One region of the Vibrio sp. R12-SG2-ISO1 genome, then DNA from elsewhere that is predicted to be linked to it. Evidence: riboswitches for the same ligand, from Rfam matches in the RefSeq annotation. Region 1 holds a riboswitch; the other holds the start of a gene.
The links. A riboswitch is a leader RNA that binds a small molecule or an ion and turns the genes downstream of it on or off. The one in region 1 is predicted to bind lysine.
Positions count from the first base shown of each region.

Region 1 (7,222 bases):
CTCAGGCAAATCGACTTTGATTAACGATACGTTCTTTAAAATTGCCCACACCGAGCTCAATGGTGCGACGACCGCCACACCCGCGCCGTATAAAACCATCAAAGGGCTACAACATTTTGATAAGGTGATCGACATCGATCAAAGCCCGATTGGTCGCACTCCGCGCTCAAATCCAGCGACCTACACCGGTATTTTTACACCCATTCGTGAGCTGTTTGCTGGCACACAGGAGTCACGCTCTCGTGGTTACAAACCGGGCCGGTTCAGTTTCAACGTGCGCGGCGGGCGTTGTGAAGCTTGCCAAGGTGATGGTGTGATCAAGGTGGAAATGCACTTCTTGCCAGATGTGTATGTCCCTTGTGACGTCTGTAAAGGCAAACGCTACAACCGCGAAACCTTAGAAGTGCGCTACAAAGGCAAAACCATTGACGAAGTGTTAGAGATGACGGTCGAAGACGCACGAACCTTCTTCGATCCAGTTCCTGTGATTGCTCGTAAGTTGCAAACCTTGATGGATGTGGGCTTGTCTTACATTCGCCTAGGTCAAGCGGCCACGACCCTCTCCGGGGGGGAAGCGCAGCGCGTTAAATTGGCGCGTGAGCTCTCTAAGCGCGATACCGGCAAAACACTCTACATTCTCGATGAGCCGACCACAGGTTTGCACTTCCACGATATCGAGCAGCTGTTAGCCGTGTTGCACCGCCTGCGTGATCACGGCAATACCGTTGTGGTGATTGAGCACAACCTCGATGTGATTAAAACTGCAGACTGGATCGTCGATTTGGGGCCGGAAGGGGGACAAGGCGGCGGTGAAATTATTGCTAGCGGAACACCGGAAGATGTGGCCTTGGTCGAAGGCTCACACACAGCGCGCTTCCTTAAGCCTATGTTAAAGTAAGCAATAGTAGTAAAAGTGAATAAAAAAATAGTAAAGTAAACGGGCTGGCGTGCTTCTTAGTGCCAGCCCGTTTTATTTGCTGGAAAGGAACACTATGGCAACCACCCACGTGGCAGGCACGCAGCTTCAAGCACGCACACAAGCTCGCCCTCTAACGAAACCTTTCTTGGCTATGATTGGCCTAGTCTACCTTGTCGCGATGCATTTCTTCATGCCGAACCCAGGCGGTTCAGGCTTGGCCCTTGCCTTTAACCCACCCACTTGGCTGCTGAGCTCAGTCGCTATCGCTCTTGGGCTTTATCAAGTTGGGACACGTGGCCAAATTCGTTACAACAAATTGACCATAGGTCTGTTTCTTTGTTGTGTGATCATGACCGTGCCCGTGCTCTATCCGCACTCTGAGCTGTCGTTGTCGGTCGCGCGATTAAGCGGATTGTGGGCCGGTTTTTTGCTGTTTGCCGTGCTGCAACAATTTCGTTTTAGTAACCCTCAGCGTCAAAGGCTGTTGTGGTTTGTGGTTATCGCCGTGTTCATTGAGGCCTTGTTTGGCTGGGTACAGTACCTAGTACTCGAACCCGGCAATCCCTTTGGCTACAACACCGACGCCAATCGTCCATACGGCATTTTTCAGCAACCGAACGTCATGGCGAGCTTCTTAGCCACAGGGCTTGCGCTGTCTGGCTATTTGCTGACCCGTCAGCCCATTAAATATCAACGCAAAGTCAGCCATGTGGCGCTACTCTATCTGGTACCTGCCATCGTGCTGCCCCTACTGGTAGTGCTCGCCTCTCGGACGGGTTGGCTCAGTGCGCTACTGGTCGTCGTGCTGCTGATCCCTTATTTGATGCGCTTTGCCACCAAAAAACGCGCCGTCGGTTGGCTCGTCTCTGTGATTATTGGCGTCACCATTGGCTTAGGGACCACGTTGATCGGTGAGAACAACACCCTGGCAGAGCGAAAGGTGAATCTAGAAGGGCCCAGACAATACACCTTCCCTCAGACGCTCGATATGCTGATTGAAAAGCCATTTACTGGCTATGGTTACGGACGCTTTGAAGCTGAATACTTGGTCTATACGGCGCGTCAACATCAGCTCAACGCCAGTTATCCGCCTGGGCTTGCATCAATGGATCACCCACACAACGAAACCTTATATTGGGGCGTAGAGGGAGGCGTGCTGCCGATTTTGGCCATGTTGATCGCGGCCATTTTGGTACTGTATCGTATCTACGCAGCGAAGAAAGGTACACGTTTGGCGATTTTCTCGCTCTTTATCCCCATCGTGCTTCACACCCAATTAGAATATCCGTTTTATCACTCAGCGATTCATTGGGTAACCTTTATCCTATTGATTTACTGGGTCGACCAACGTAAGCGCGCCTACCGATATGCGCGATTGAGCATCGTATCGCAGACCGGACTGCGCGTAGCAAGTTTGGTCTTGCCGCTGGTGACGTCGTTTTACATGATCACCACGCTGCACACCAACTACATATTGACACAGTTTGAGCTCTCCAAACCGAAAGATCCAGATATCCTTAACCGAGTCAGTAACCCGATTGTCTGGCAGGAACGTTTTGACTGGGACATCTACAGCACCTATCTCAATATTGGCCTGCACCAGCAAAACCCTGAATTTATTCAACCCTACGTGGATTGGTCGCTTGGCGTGATTACCCACAAACCGAGACCGGCGTTCTACAACAACTTGATTCTGGCCTACCAAGGTTTGAATGACAGTGAAAAGGCGGAGCAAATCCGAGCCGAAGCGCAATTCCTGTTTCCGCGGCGCGATTTCTCAGACGTGCAATACGTGCCACCGACAACCGACGCACTACTTCGTACAGACGAAGAATAAAAAGAAAACAAAAAGTAGATAAGAAAAGGCTCTCCGAACTGGAGAGCCATCTGCAATCATTAATAAGTCGATTTGCTCGCCAAGCGACTCTATCCGAGCGACTCTAATCCGAGCGACTCTATCCGAGCGACTCTTTAAGCGCTTGCAAACAGAGCGCGACGTTCTCCTCACGCGCACCATAGCCCATTAGGCCAATCCGCCACGCCTTGCCCGCCAATGCGCCAAGCCCGGCACCAATTTCCAGATTGTACGTATCAAGAAGGTGGCTGCGCACTTGGGCTTCATCAATTCCCTCAGGAACATAAATCGCATTCAGTTGCGGCAAGCGTGCGGACTCTTCCACCACAAACTCAAAGCCAAGCGCTAATAAGCCAGCCTTGAGCTTGTGGTGCATCTGCTGATGGCGACGCCACGCGTTTTCTAACCCTTCATTTTTGAGCATCAGCAAAGCTTCATGCAGTGCATAGAGACTGTTGACGGGCGCTGTGTGGTGGTAACTGCGCTTGCCCTCTCCACTCCAGTAACCGAGCACCAAACTTTGGTCTAAAAACCAACTTTGCACCGGTGTTTGACGAGCGGTGATTTTCTCAATCGCTGCACTGGAGAAGGTCACAGGAGAAAGGCCCGGCGTACAAGAGAGGCACTTTTGACTGCCCGAGTAGACCGCATCAAGTTGCCACTCATCGACTTTGAGTGGCACACCACCCAGTGACGTCACCGCATCGACAATCGACAACACATTGAACTCTTTAGCAAGCGCGCCCAGCGTCTTCGCATCGCTGCATGCCCCTGTCGACGTTTCTGCATGGACAAACGCGAGGAGCTTGGCATCAGGATGCGCCTGCAACGCATCACGAACTTTCTCTACCGAGACCGGCGCTCCCCATTCATCATCAACCAACACCGCTTCACCGCCGCAGCGTACCACGTTCTCTCGCATGCGTTCGCCAAACACGCCATTGCGGCAGACGATGACTTTGTCCCCCGGCTCAATCAAGTTAACAAAGCAGGTCTCCATACCTGCACTGCCTGGTGCCGAGACGGCAATCGTAAACTCATTGTTGGTCTGAAAGGCGTATTTAAGCAGCTGCTTGAGTTCGTCCATCATCTGGATAAAAAGCGGGTCAAGGTGGCCCACCGTCGGGCGGCTCAAAGCTTGCAGTACCTGTGGGGAAATATCGGATGGACCAGGGCCCATCAAAATACGGCGAGGGGGGATAAAACTTTGGTAAGTCATTGGCAACTCCTTTTGAATCATGAGGGTGTTCTTGTTGTTATCTCTTCACCATAATCGAATTCATCCAGCGCAGCAATGCGCAAAAAGTCGACAGGTCATACCAGCCTCACAAACTGAACCTATCGTCTTTAACCCGTAAATTTCGCATTGACATTAAGAAGATAAACACGTTCAATGCGAAAGCGGTGGCAAGACAATTCGTCACCCTGTTGTACAAACAATTATGCTTTTTGCAGAAGAGGAGCACTACCCAGGTAGGCATGTTGTGGAGCCACAATTCCAAAACAACATTCTGAGGGGGAGTAGTGCCGAGGTAGGCTTATATTGTGGTTTAAGCCTGTCGGTTGACTTGGGTTGAGTCCCATCAACTGTCATCAGCGCCGTCTGGTGATGAGCTTCTGAGGTCGTACTCCATACCTACCTCTACTCTCGCTCATCCTCACCTCACGCAAAGGAAAGACTCAATATTCAGGAAGTTGTGGGAGAAATGCCGTGAGCAATTTTAACGTTGCTAAATTTGGTGGGACAAGTGTTGCAAACTTTGAAGCGATGAGCCGTTGTGCGGCGGTCGTTGAGAACAATCCAGAGACAAAACTGGTGGTCAGCAGTGCCTGTTCAGGGGTAACAAATCTATTGGTCGCGCTGGCGAACGGCGTACAAGATCAGCAGCAACGCAGCGATATTCTGACTCAGCTCGCTGAGATTCATGATGCGATTCTTAATCAACTCAATGATCCAACCCATGCGGCGAGTGAAGTGTACAGTCTGCTTGATACGGTCACCAGCCTTGCGGAAGCGGCCTCGATTCAAGCCAGCAATAAGTTGACTGATCACCTTGTTGCGTGTGGTGAACTGATGTCGACCCACATTTTAACCCAACTGATGATTGAGCGCGGCATCAACGCGGTACGCTTTGATATTCGTGATGTACTGCGCACTGACAGCCACTTTGGCCGCGCAGAACCGGATGTTGCCGCCATTCGTGAGCTTGCCAGTGACACCTTGCTGCCACTGTGCCGCGAGCACGTTGTGGTGACACAGGGCTTTATTGGTTCCGATGAAGAAGGCAACACCACTACCCTTGGCCGTGGTGGCAGTGATTACAGTGCGGCTTTGATTGCCGAGGCAGTGCAAGCCTCTGGCTTAGAAATTTGGACTGACGTACCGGGAATCTACACCACAGATCCGCGCATTGCCCCGAATGCGGCACCGATTGCAGAAATTAGCTTCAGCGAAGCGTCAGAGATGGCGAATTTTGGCGCCAAGATCCTGCACCCTTCGACCCTAGTCCCTGCTCTGCGCCATGATATTCCGGTATTTGTCGGTTCCTCGAAAGCGCCTGAGCAAGGCGGTACTTGGATTCGTCATCAAGTGGAAAGCTCACCGCTGTTTCGCGCCCTAGCCCTACGTAACAACCAAACCATGGTGACGCTGCGCAGCGCGAAAATGTTCCATGCTTACGGCTTTCTAGCCAAAGTGTTTGAGATCTTGGCCAAGCATAAGGTCTCGGTCGATTTGATCACCACCTCTGAAATCAGTGTCTCATTAACGCTTGATCAAACAGGTACCTCTGGCGGTGCGCCATCGTTACCTCAAGCTGCGCGTGAAGAGCTTGAAGAGCTGTGCAGCGTGAAAGTGGAACACAACCTCTCCGTCGTCGCCTTGATTGGTAACAACATGAGCGAGAGCAAAGGTTATGCAAAACAAGTATTTGGTACACTTGAAGACTTTAACTTACGAATGATTTGTTACGGCGCTAGCCAGCACAACCTCTGTTTCTTACTGCGTGAATCAGAAGCCAAACAAGCGATTCAGAAGTTGCATGTCGAGCTGTTTGAGCGCTAACAGCACTATAAATACACATCAGCGACGAAGCACTCTCGTGTTTCGTCGCTGAAGCATTGCTACGTCAAATAGTGAGGCTTATTCGCCCGCCACTTTCATTGACTCAAGCAGGATAGAACCGGTTTGAATCTGCGAACGGGTTTCCACATCACTGCCGACAGCCACAATTTGGTTGAACATCTGCTTGAGATTGCCTGCGATGGTCACCTCCGAGACGGGGAATTGGATTTGACCATTCTCAACCCAAAAACCGGCTGCGCCGCGCGAGTAATCGCCCGTCACGATATTCACACCCTGCCCCATCACTTCTGTAACCAAAAAGCCGGTGTCCAGCGCCTTAAGCATTTGATCAAAATCTTGCCCAGTTGATTGCACGTACCAGTTGTGGATGCCACCCGCATGACCGGTTGGCGTCATCGACATTTTACGCGCCGCATAGCTGGTCAATAGGTAAGTGGATAAAACGCCGTCAGTGATAATTTGTCTATCTTGCGTCGCAACGCCTTCGCTATCAAACGGGCTTGACGCCAGACCACGCAACACATGGGGACGCTCGTCGACTTGGAACCAGCTGGGTAGAATTTGCTGACCAAGATGATCAAGAAGAAACGAGGATTTGCGGTACAAGTTACCGCCACTGATCGCCATCACAAGGTGACCGAGTAGACCCGTTGCGACATCCGCCGCAAACATGATCGGGTACTGACCGGTTTTGAGCTTCTGCGCGTCTAAACGACTGACGGTTTTCTCCGCTGCGCTCAGGCCCACGGATTTCGGCGTCCACAGGTCGTCTTTGTGACGCGCCACTGTGTAGCTGTAGTCACGTTCCATTTCACCGTTTTGGCCTTGACCAATCACACAGCAACTGATGCTATGGCGACTTGAGGCATAACTCGCCAGTAAGCCGTGGCTGTTGCCGTACACTTTGACGCCATAATGGCTATCGTAACTGGCGCCATCACTTTGCTTGATCTTATCGCTGTAGCTGAGCGCTTCTTGCTCCGCTTCAATCGCCATTTTTGCCGCGTAGTCAGGATCAGGCGTATCGGGGTGAAACAGATCCAAATCGGGAATATCTTTGACCATCAACTCAGCCGGTGCTGGGCCTGCGTACGGGTCTTCTGATGTGTATTGAGCGATATCGAGCGCCGCCAATACCGTTTGTTGAATCGCTTTTTCGCTTAAGTCTGACGTTGAGGCGCTGCCTTTACGCTGATTGCGGTAGACGGTAATACCGAGTGCACCGTCGCTGTTGAACTCCACATTTTCGACCTCACACATGCGAGTCGATACGCTTAAACCTGTGGTTTTACTGATGGCAACTTCCGCGGCATCCGCTTTTTCACCCGCCATCTCTAACGCTTTCGCGACGGCAGCTTCAAGC
Region 1 covers NZ_JCBDGO010000010.1:100,496-107,717, forward strand. The annotation lists gene uvrA (excinuclease ABC subunit UvrA) at 1-898, shown strand, start outside; gene AC6R10_RS09585 (PglL family O-oligosaccharyltransferase) at 993-2,756, shown strand; gene AC6R10_RS09590 (pyridoxal-phosphate-dependent aminotransferase family protein) at 2,875-3,993, opposite strand; lysine riboswitch at 4,222-4,399, shown strand; gene lysC (lysine-sensitive aspartokinase 3) at 4,486-5,838, shown strand; gene pmbA (metalloprotease PmbA) at 5,917-7,222, opposite strand, start outside.

Region 2 (7,222 bases), on a different contig from region 1:
GTCGGCCACCCCATGGTTTCTGGGTGGTATTGGATGCCGCGAATCGCCATGTTTTCCGCCAGTTGAAGGTCGGTCGCGCGATCGCCAATGACCACAGAGTGCTTGAAATCCACTTTGCCGCCTTGAAGGTACTCTTTGACCATACCCAATTTCGGTTTACGGCACGAACAGTTGTCCTCTTCAAAGTGAGGACAAATCAATACATCATCAAACTTCACACCCTGAGAGGAGAAGATTTCCATCATCATGTCGTGCGGCGCATCGAAATCCGCTTGCGGATAGCTGTCTGTGCCTAGGCCATCTTGGTTTGTGACCATCACCAAGCGATACCCTGCGTCTTGCAGCGCAAGCAGGCTTGGGATCACAAACGGCTCTAGCTTGAGTTTGTCTAAACGATCGACTTGAAAATCAACCGGCGGCTCGACGATTAAGGTGCCGTCTCGGTCAATGAAAAGAATTTTTTGTTGTGTGCTCACTCGAACTTCCTTATCTCAATCTTAAAGGCGCCCGCCACAGCCAGCGCCCATTTGTTTCTTTACTGCGTGTCATCACGCGCTATAGTGCTTACGGATTAATAGCACTTGCGGATAAATAGTAGTTGCGGATAAAACCGAGTGTCTTCTCGCACTCATCTCGACTACCAATACTGATGCGAACGCAATCCTCAATCGGCGAATTGCGCAAAATAATGCCAGTGTCCCACGCCGCTTTAAACAGTGCATCACCATCGGGGAATTTCACCAACAGATAGTTGCCCCACCCCTCGAACACCGTTAAACCAGCAATGGTCGACAGGCCCGCTTGCAAATACGCGCGATTGGCGTTGAGGTCCAGCACTTGGAACTTGGCTCTAGCAAGCCCTGCCTCTGAGAGAGCTTGGGTGGCAATTTCCGCCACTGGCACAGGCACTGGGTATGGCGCGATCACTTTCAGCAAGACGTTGATCAACGCCTCATTCGCCAAGGTAAAGCCACAGCGCAGACCGGCAAGGGCAAACGCCTTGGACAAAGTGCGCAAAATAGCCAAATTGGGGTACTGAGCCAGTAAATCGACCGTCGATGCTTCTGGACAAAAATCGATGTAGGCTTCATCCATCACAACAATGGCGCGGTCTTGGGTCATCTCAAGCAGTCGGACGATGTCTTCACGCTTAACCAAATTACCGGTTGGATTGTTAGGGCTGCAAACAAAGACCAGTTTTACCTTGTCTAAGTTGGCTTCAATGGCGCTGAGATCCAGTTGCCAATCTTGAGTCAACGGCACCACTTTTTTCTCCACACCAATGGTTTCCGCTGAAATAGCGTACATTCCGTAGGTAGGTGGACAATATAAAATGGCGTCTTCACCCGGCTCACAAAATGCGCGAATCAAAAGCTCAATCCCCTCATCCGCACCGCGCGAGGTCAGCGTTTGCTCAGGTTTCACGCCCGCGTAAGCGGAGTAAGCGTTAATCAACTCAGCAGGTTGACACTCACTGTAGCGATTCAGGCGGGCGAAATCCGTCTTGTACTCATTGTTGAAAGGCGACTCGTTGGCATTGAGCCACACATCGCCACTGCCGCCAATGCGACGTGCAGACAGGTAAGGGGTCAGTTGCTGAACTTGTTTGCGTGCTAGCTTTTCCATCTCTTACCCTTGCTTCTGAGCCAATTTTTCAACACGAATGGTAACGGCGCGTTTGTGCGCATCCAGTCCTTCTGCTTCCGCCATGGTCACGACGGTCGGCGCAAGATTTTTAATCCCTTCCTCAGAGAGTTCTTGCACCGTCATACGCTTGGAGAAATCCGCCAAGCCTAGGCTTGAATAGGTGCGAGTGTAGCCATAGGTTGGCAGAACGTGGTTGGTGCCCGACGCATAGTCGCCCGCCGACTCAGGTGACCAATCACCAAGGAAAATCGACCCAGCGTTATCAAGAAGAGGAAGCAGTTCACGTGGGTTCTTGGTCTGTACTATCAAGTGCTCTGGGCCATAGTAATTCGAAATAGAAACCGCCTGAGTGATGGAATCAGAAATGATGATCAAACTCGACGCCAGTGCTTTTTCTGCAATAGAAGCGCGAGACAGTACTTTGAGCTGACGCTGAACGGCATCCGTCACTTGATCGGCAATCACTGGCGATGGCGTGACCAGCACCACTTGTGAGTCTGGGCCGTGCTCAGCTTGGCTCAAGAGATCCGCAGCAATGAAATCTGGGTCGGCGGTCTCATCGGCAATCACCAACACCTCAGAAGGGCCCGCTGGCATGTCGATCGCGGCACCGCGAAAATCGTTGCTCACTTGGCGCTTAGCTTCTGTGACGTACGCATTACCTGGGCCAAAAATCTTGTCCACTTTCGCCACGGTTTCTGTTCCGTAAGCCATCGCAGCAATCGCTTGACCACCACCAACATTGTAAACTTCATCGATACCACACAGCTTCGCCACGTAGAGGATTTCATCTGCGATCGGTGGTGGTGAGCAGAGTACCACTTTACGACAACCCGCAATCTTAGCCGGTACGCCGAGCATTAATACGGTCGATGGCAGTGGCGCACTGCCACCTGGGATATAAAGACCGACTTTCTGAATCGCTCGAGTCACTTGTTCACACACAACACCAGGTTGCGTTTCAACTTTAATAGGCTGTGGCTTTTGGGCTTTGTGAAACTTAGCGATATTGGCGTACGCTTGCTCAAGCGCTTGCTTCATGGTTTCGCTTAAGCGCTCTGACGCCGCCTCAATCTCTTGAGTTGAGACTCGAATCGACTCTGGTTTGACGCGATCATACTTTTCCGTCAACGCCAATAGAGCAGCATCGCCTTGAGTTTTTACTTGCGCGATAACCTCAGACACCGCAGCGGTAATATTCGCCCCTTCGGTAATGGCAGGGCGCTCTAAAATGGAGTCTTGTTGAGATTCACTCAATGATTGCCAAACAACTGTTCTCATCGCCCTTACTCCATCATTTTCTCAATTGGAAGTACTAGGATTGAGCTAGCACCAAGCTCTTTGAGTTGTTCCATGGTTTCCCAGAACAAGTTTTCGGTACTAACAAGGTGAACGGCCACTTTTTGTTTGTCAGCAGAGAGCGGCAAGACGGTTGGATCTTCTGCGCCAGGAAGGAGCGATTTGATCTGCTCAAGTTTGTCTGCTGGGGCGTGCAGCATGATGTATTTCGACTCTTTCGCTTGCTGAACGCCTTGCATACGAGTCAATAGCTTATCAATCAGTTCGGTTTTATCTTGTGCGAACTCACCTTTACGCTGAATAAGGGTCGCTTTTGATTGGAAGATGACTTCCGCTTCTTTTAAGCCGTTCGCTTCTAAAGTAGCGCCGGTAGACACTAGGTCGGCGATGGCATCAGCAAGGCCAGCACGTGGCGCGACTTCAACAGAACCAGTCAGCATACAGGTTGAGAACGGTACGCCTTGCTCATCCATGTAGGCTTTTAACAATTGTGGATAGGTGGTGGCGATACGCTTACCGGCCAAATCTTGCGGGCCCTTGTACTCTTCATCCTTATCGATCGCAATAGAGAGACGGCAGCCACCAAAATCGAGACGACGCAATGTCACAAACTCACTAGGTTCACCCAATGCTTTTCGGTCTAGGCGGACTTCTTCCAATTCGTTTTCGCCAATGAAGCCAAGATCAACCACACCGTCCATGATCAAACCTGGGATATCGTCGTCACGCACAAGCAGCAAATCGATAGGCATGTTCTCTGAGTGAACCACCAGCTTTTCACCCATGACGTTAAATTTCACACCGCACTTTTTCAGCAGTGCTTGGCTCTCTTTACTTAGACGACCTTTTTTCTGAATGGCGATTCTTAGGCGTTGTGTTTGCATGACTCTTGTATCCCTGTGTTCAAAATCGTTCAAAACGTTAGACTTAAAAACTAAAAAACCCTCGGAAGGTTTGTCTCCCGAGGGTCATAAATCTTTATATTTGCGATTTTCTGCCTCCGGGAGTTTCCTATCTCCCGGGTATGCGCACATCTCCCGAAAGACTAGATTGGGTGATGGTGATGATGAATGTTCATTACAAAATTGCGCATACTGATAAAGCTCTCTTAGCTCGCTTGGTTGCTAACCACACTAACCAAGCTCAGGGATCTTTTCAACCTTTAATTTCAACTTTTTCTTATTTGTATTAGACAAATAAGAAAGGAGGCCAACGCCTCCTTAAAATAATCAATAGAATCTGTCAGTTAGATACCAACTGTCTATCGTTTTATGACGTCGTACAGCTCGCTAGTTTCGATTTAGACATCATTGAAAGCACCGCGCACACCGCTACAAACGCCACGCTGGCGACCGCAAATGAGAGACCGACCGATGCCGTCATACCGAGAGTGATAAAGCCCACACAAGAGATCGCCGCCACAGACAACGCATAAGGTAGCTGAGTCGAGACGTGATCAATGTGATTACAACGAGCACCCGTCGAAGACAAAATCGTGGTATCTGAAATCGGTGAGCAGTGATCACCAAAGACCGAACCTGCCAGCACCGCACTCAGCATTGGCAACATCAAGGCAATATCTGTTGCTCCAGCCATATCACCCGCAATCGGCAACATGATACCGAATGTACCCCAAGAGGTACCGGTCGAGAACGCCATCAAGCCCGAGAGCAAGAACAGGATAACCGGCAACCAATGTGGGTTGATGCTACCTTGCGCCAGCGTTGACAAGTATTTACCTGTGTTCATGTCACCAATCACGCTACCAATGGTCCACGCGAAGACTAGAATGAGGATCGCACCAAACATTGAGCGCGCACCAACCCACAGTGTACGAGCAATTTCGATGGTCGCAATGCGTTGCTTAACTACCGTAAACAGCGCCGTTGCCAAACCCACAATACCACCGTAGATCAAAGACAAACCCACATCGGTGTTTTCAAAAGCGCCCAGCAGATTAAATGCTTGGCCATCCGCTTTGAGCGCCTGACCACCGGTGTAAAGCATGGCCGCGACCGTTGCAATGATTAACAGCACAATAGGCAAAACCAAATCAAGGACGCGTCCGCCTTCGCTTTCACGAATATCCAGCTCTTCATTGAGCTCGTGCGCTTCTTTGGTGTCGTTCTCTGCATCTTTGTCAAAACCACGGCCTTGAGACGCCGCAATTTCATGGCTGCGCATCTTACCGATGTCGAGACCAAACCAAGCCACAGCAAACACCATCAACAGCGCAAATACCGCATAGAAGTTCATTGGAATCAAACGCACGTAAGCGCCCAGAGCGGAATACTCTGTGATGCCATGAGAGACTAAGATGCCACCAATGATGGTCATAATATAGGCACCCCAGCTTGATGCGGGCATCAAGACACACATAGGGGCAGCGGTCGAATCGAGAATATAAGCCAGCTTAGAGCGAGAGACGTAAAAACGGTCCGTGACTGGGCGAGAAATCGCGCCCACCGCCAAGCTGTTAAAGTAATCATCGACAAAAATGAACACGCCCAAAAACGCAGCAAGCAGTTTTGAACCGCGCTTACTTTTCACACGAGACTGCGCCCATTCAGCGAACGCGCGAGTGCCGCCTGAGAGCGTCAGCAGTGCTGTCATCATACCGAGCAAAAGCAAGAAGCCGACAATACTCATGTTCCAAGTATTGAGGCCACCGTCTTCTACGAAAACGCCCGATACGGTTGACGCAAGATAACCCGACGCACTCGCAAACGAATAGTCGTTAAGCAATACGGCACCTAAAACGATACCCACACCGAGAGACACAAGAACGCGACGCGTAATGATCGCAAGACTCAACGCCACGAGTGGTGGCAAAAGAGATAAAGGAGATGAGGCAAAATCAATTAAATTCATGATCTTCAAAAACCAGTAATAAATGGTTAGAGATCTACTGCAGATTAGTCAACCGCACGAGGCCGTTGATAATGTTGAACTTAGCGACAGGGAAGTAGACACTTCACCCAACCCTACAGTAGCGCTCCATAGTTTTACACATTATAGACTATGGCAGTGTTAGCCCTTTCGAGACTAACCCCAGCGAACTCCTTTGATATGGAAGCCCACTTCGGCGAGATAACCTTTCACGCATGCTCATTGGCATCACCCCAACAAACGCTACTATTTTATTCCGCTCCTCTACCGCACAACCAAAATAATCAACCAATGAAACATCAAATTAACAAAGGTTTTACTGTAGTCATGCATTAGGTGGCGCCATTGTACCCATCTAAAACTGCATTTCAACAATTTGGCTCGTTTTGTTGTCACTTTTATTGCTTAGCGATGGTACAAACGGGAAGCCAACTCTCAATTTGGTGACAATTCACACTGTGCTGACGTTCAACGCCCGGGACATTAAAAACTCGGTGTTGACTGCAATGCCAAATAGATAGCACTTTCTCCAAGTCGAAATATGTGCTGTGATCGAAATCGTAAAAGAAAACGTACTGAGGTGGTTCATTTGAACTATATCGACATTATAATGCCAACTATTAGGCAAATTCGTTCTCATGCTGATTTCGGCGACTTTTATCTAAACAGTACCATCAGGATAAGAAACGTTTAATAATAGATATGAAACTCTATTATTAAATCTGAGCGTCAAAACAGGACTTAGCCGAATGATCGCTCCAATAAAGTAAAGAAAGGTAAATTTGGCTGACAGTAACAATAAATTTATCGCATTCTGCTAAGAATGGATTGTAATGTTTAAATATCAGGATTAGTATTTAAGAAATACTCTTAAATAAGATAACAATGAGAGATGTTATGTCTGAACTAACAAAAACACTATTAAATATTCGTAGTCTTCGTGCAGCAGCACGTGAACTGACTCTTGAGCAACTGGAAGACGCCCTAAGCAAATTAACGACAGTCTTTACTGAGCGTAAAGAAGAGGAAGAAGCGCAGCGTGCAGCAGCGGCAGAGCAAGAAGCCAAACTGGCTGCCATTGCTGAGCAAATTTCTAAAGAAGGTATCGATATTGATGCCCTTTACTCTGCGCTTGCTGGTGAAACAAAAACCAAAACAAAATCGAAACGTGCACCTCGTCCACCAAAATATAAATACGTGGATGCAAGCGGTGAAACTAAAACTTGGACAGGTCAAGGTCGCACCCCATCTGCTATTCAACAGCAATTGGATGCAGGTAAGAGCCTAGAAGAGTTCCTGATCTAACTTTCGATGTAAGTTAGTTCAAAAAAAAGCGCCTGTCGGCGCTTTTTTCGTTTATCTTTCCCAGTAGGCTTCTTCCAAGCTA
Region 2 covers NZ_JCBDGO010000001.1:179,064-186,285, forward strand. The annotation lists gene hisB (bifunctional histidinol-phosphatase/imidazoleglycerol-phosphate dehydratase HisB) at 1-476, opposite strand, end outside; gene hisC (histidinol-phosphate transaminase) at 565-1,626, opposite strand; gene hisD (histidinol dehydrogenase) at 1,630-2,928, opposite strand; gene hisG (ATP phosphoribosyltransferase) at 2,934-3,830, opposite strand; His leader region at 3,880-4,016, opposite strand; gene AC6R10_RS00815 (Na+/H+ antiporter NhaC family protein) at 4,216-5,817, opposite strand; lysine riboswitch at 5,929-6,110, opposite strand; gene AC6R10_RS00820 (H-NS family histone-like protein) at 6,733-7,140, shown strand; gene AC6R10_RS00825 (inosine/guanosine kinase) at 7,192-7,222, opposite strand, start outside.
Region 2: another riboswitch for lysine. It lies ahead of AC6R10_RS00815 (Na+/H+ antiporter NhaC family protein); the one in region 1 lies ahead of lysC (lysine-sensitive aspartokinase 3).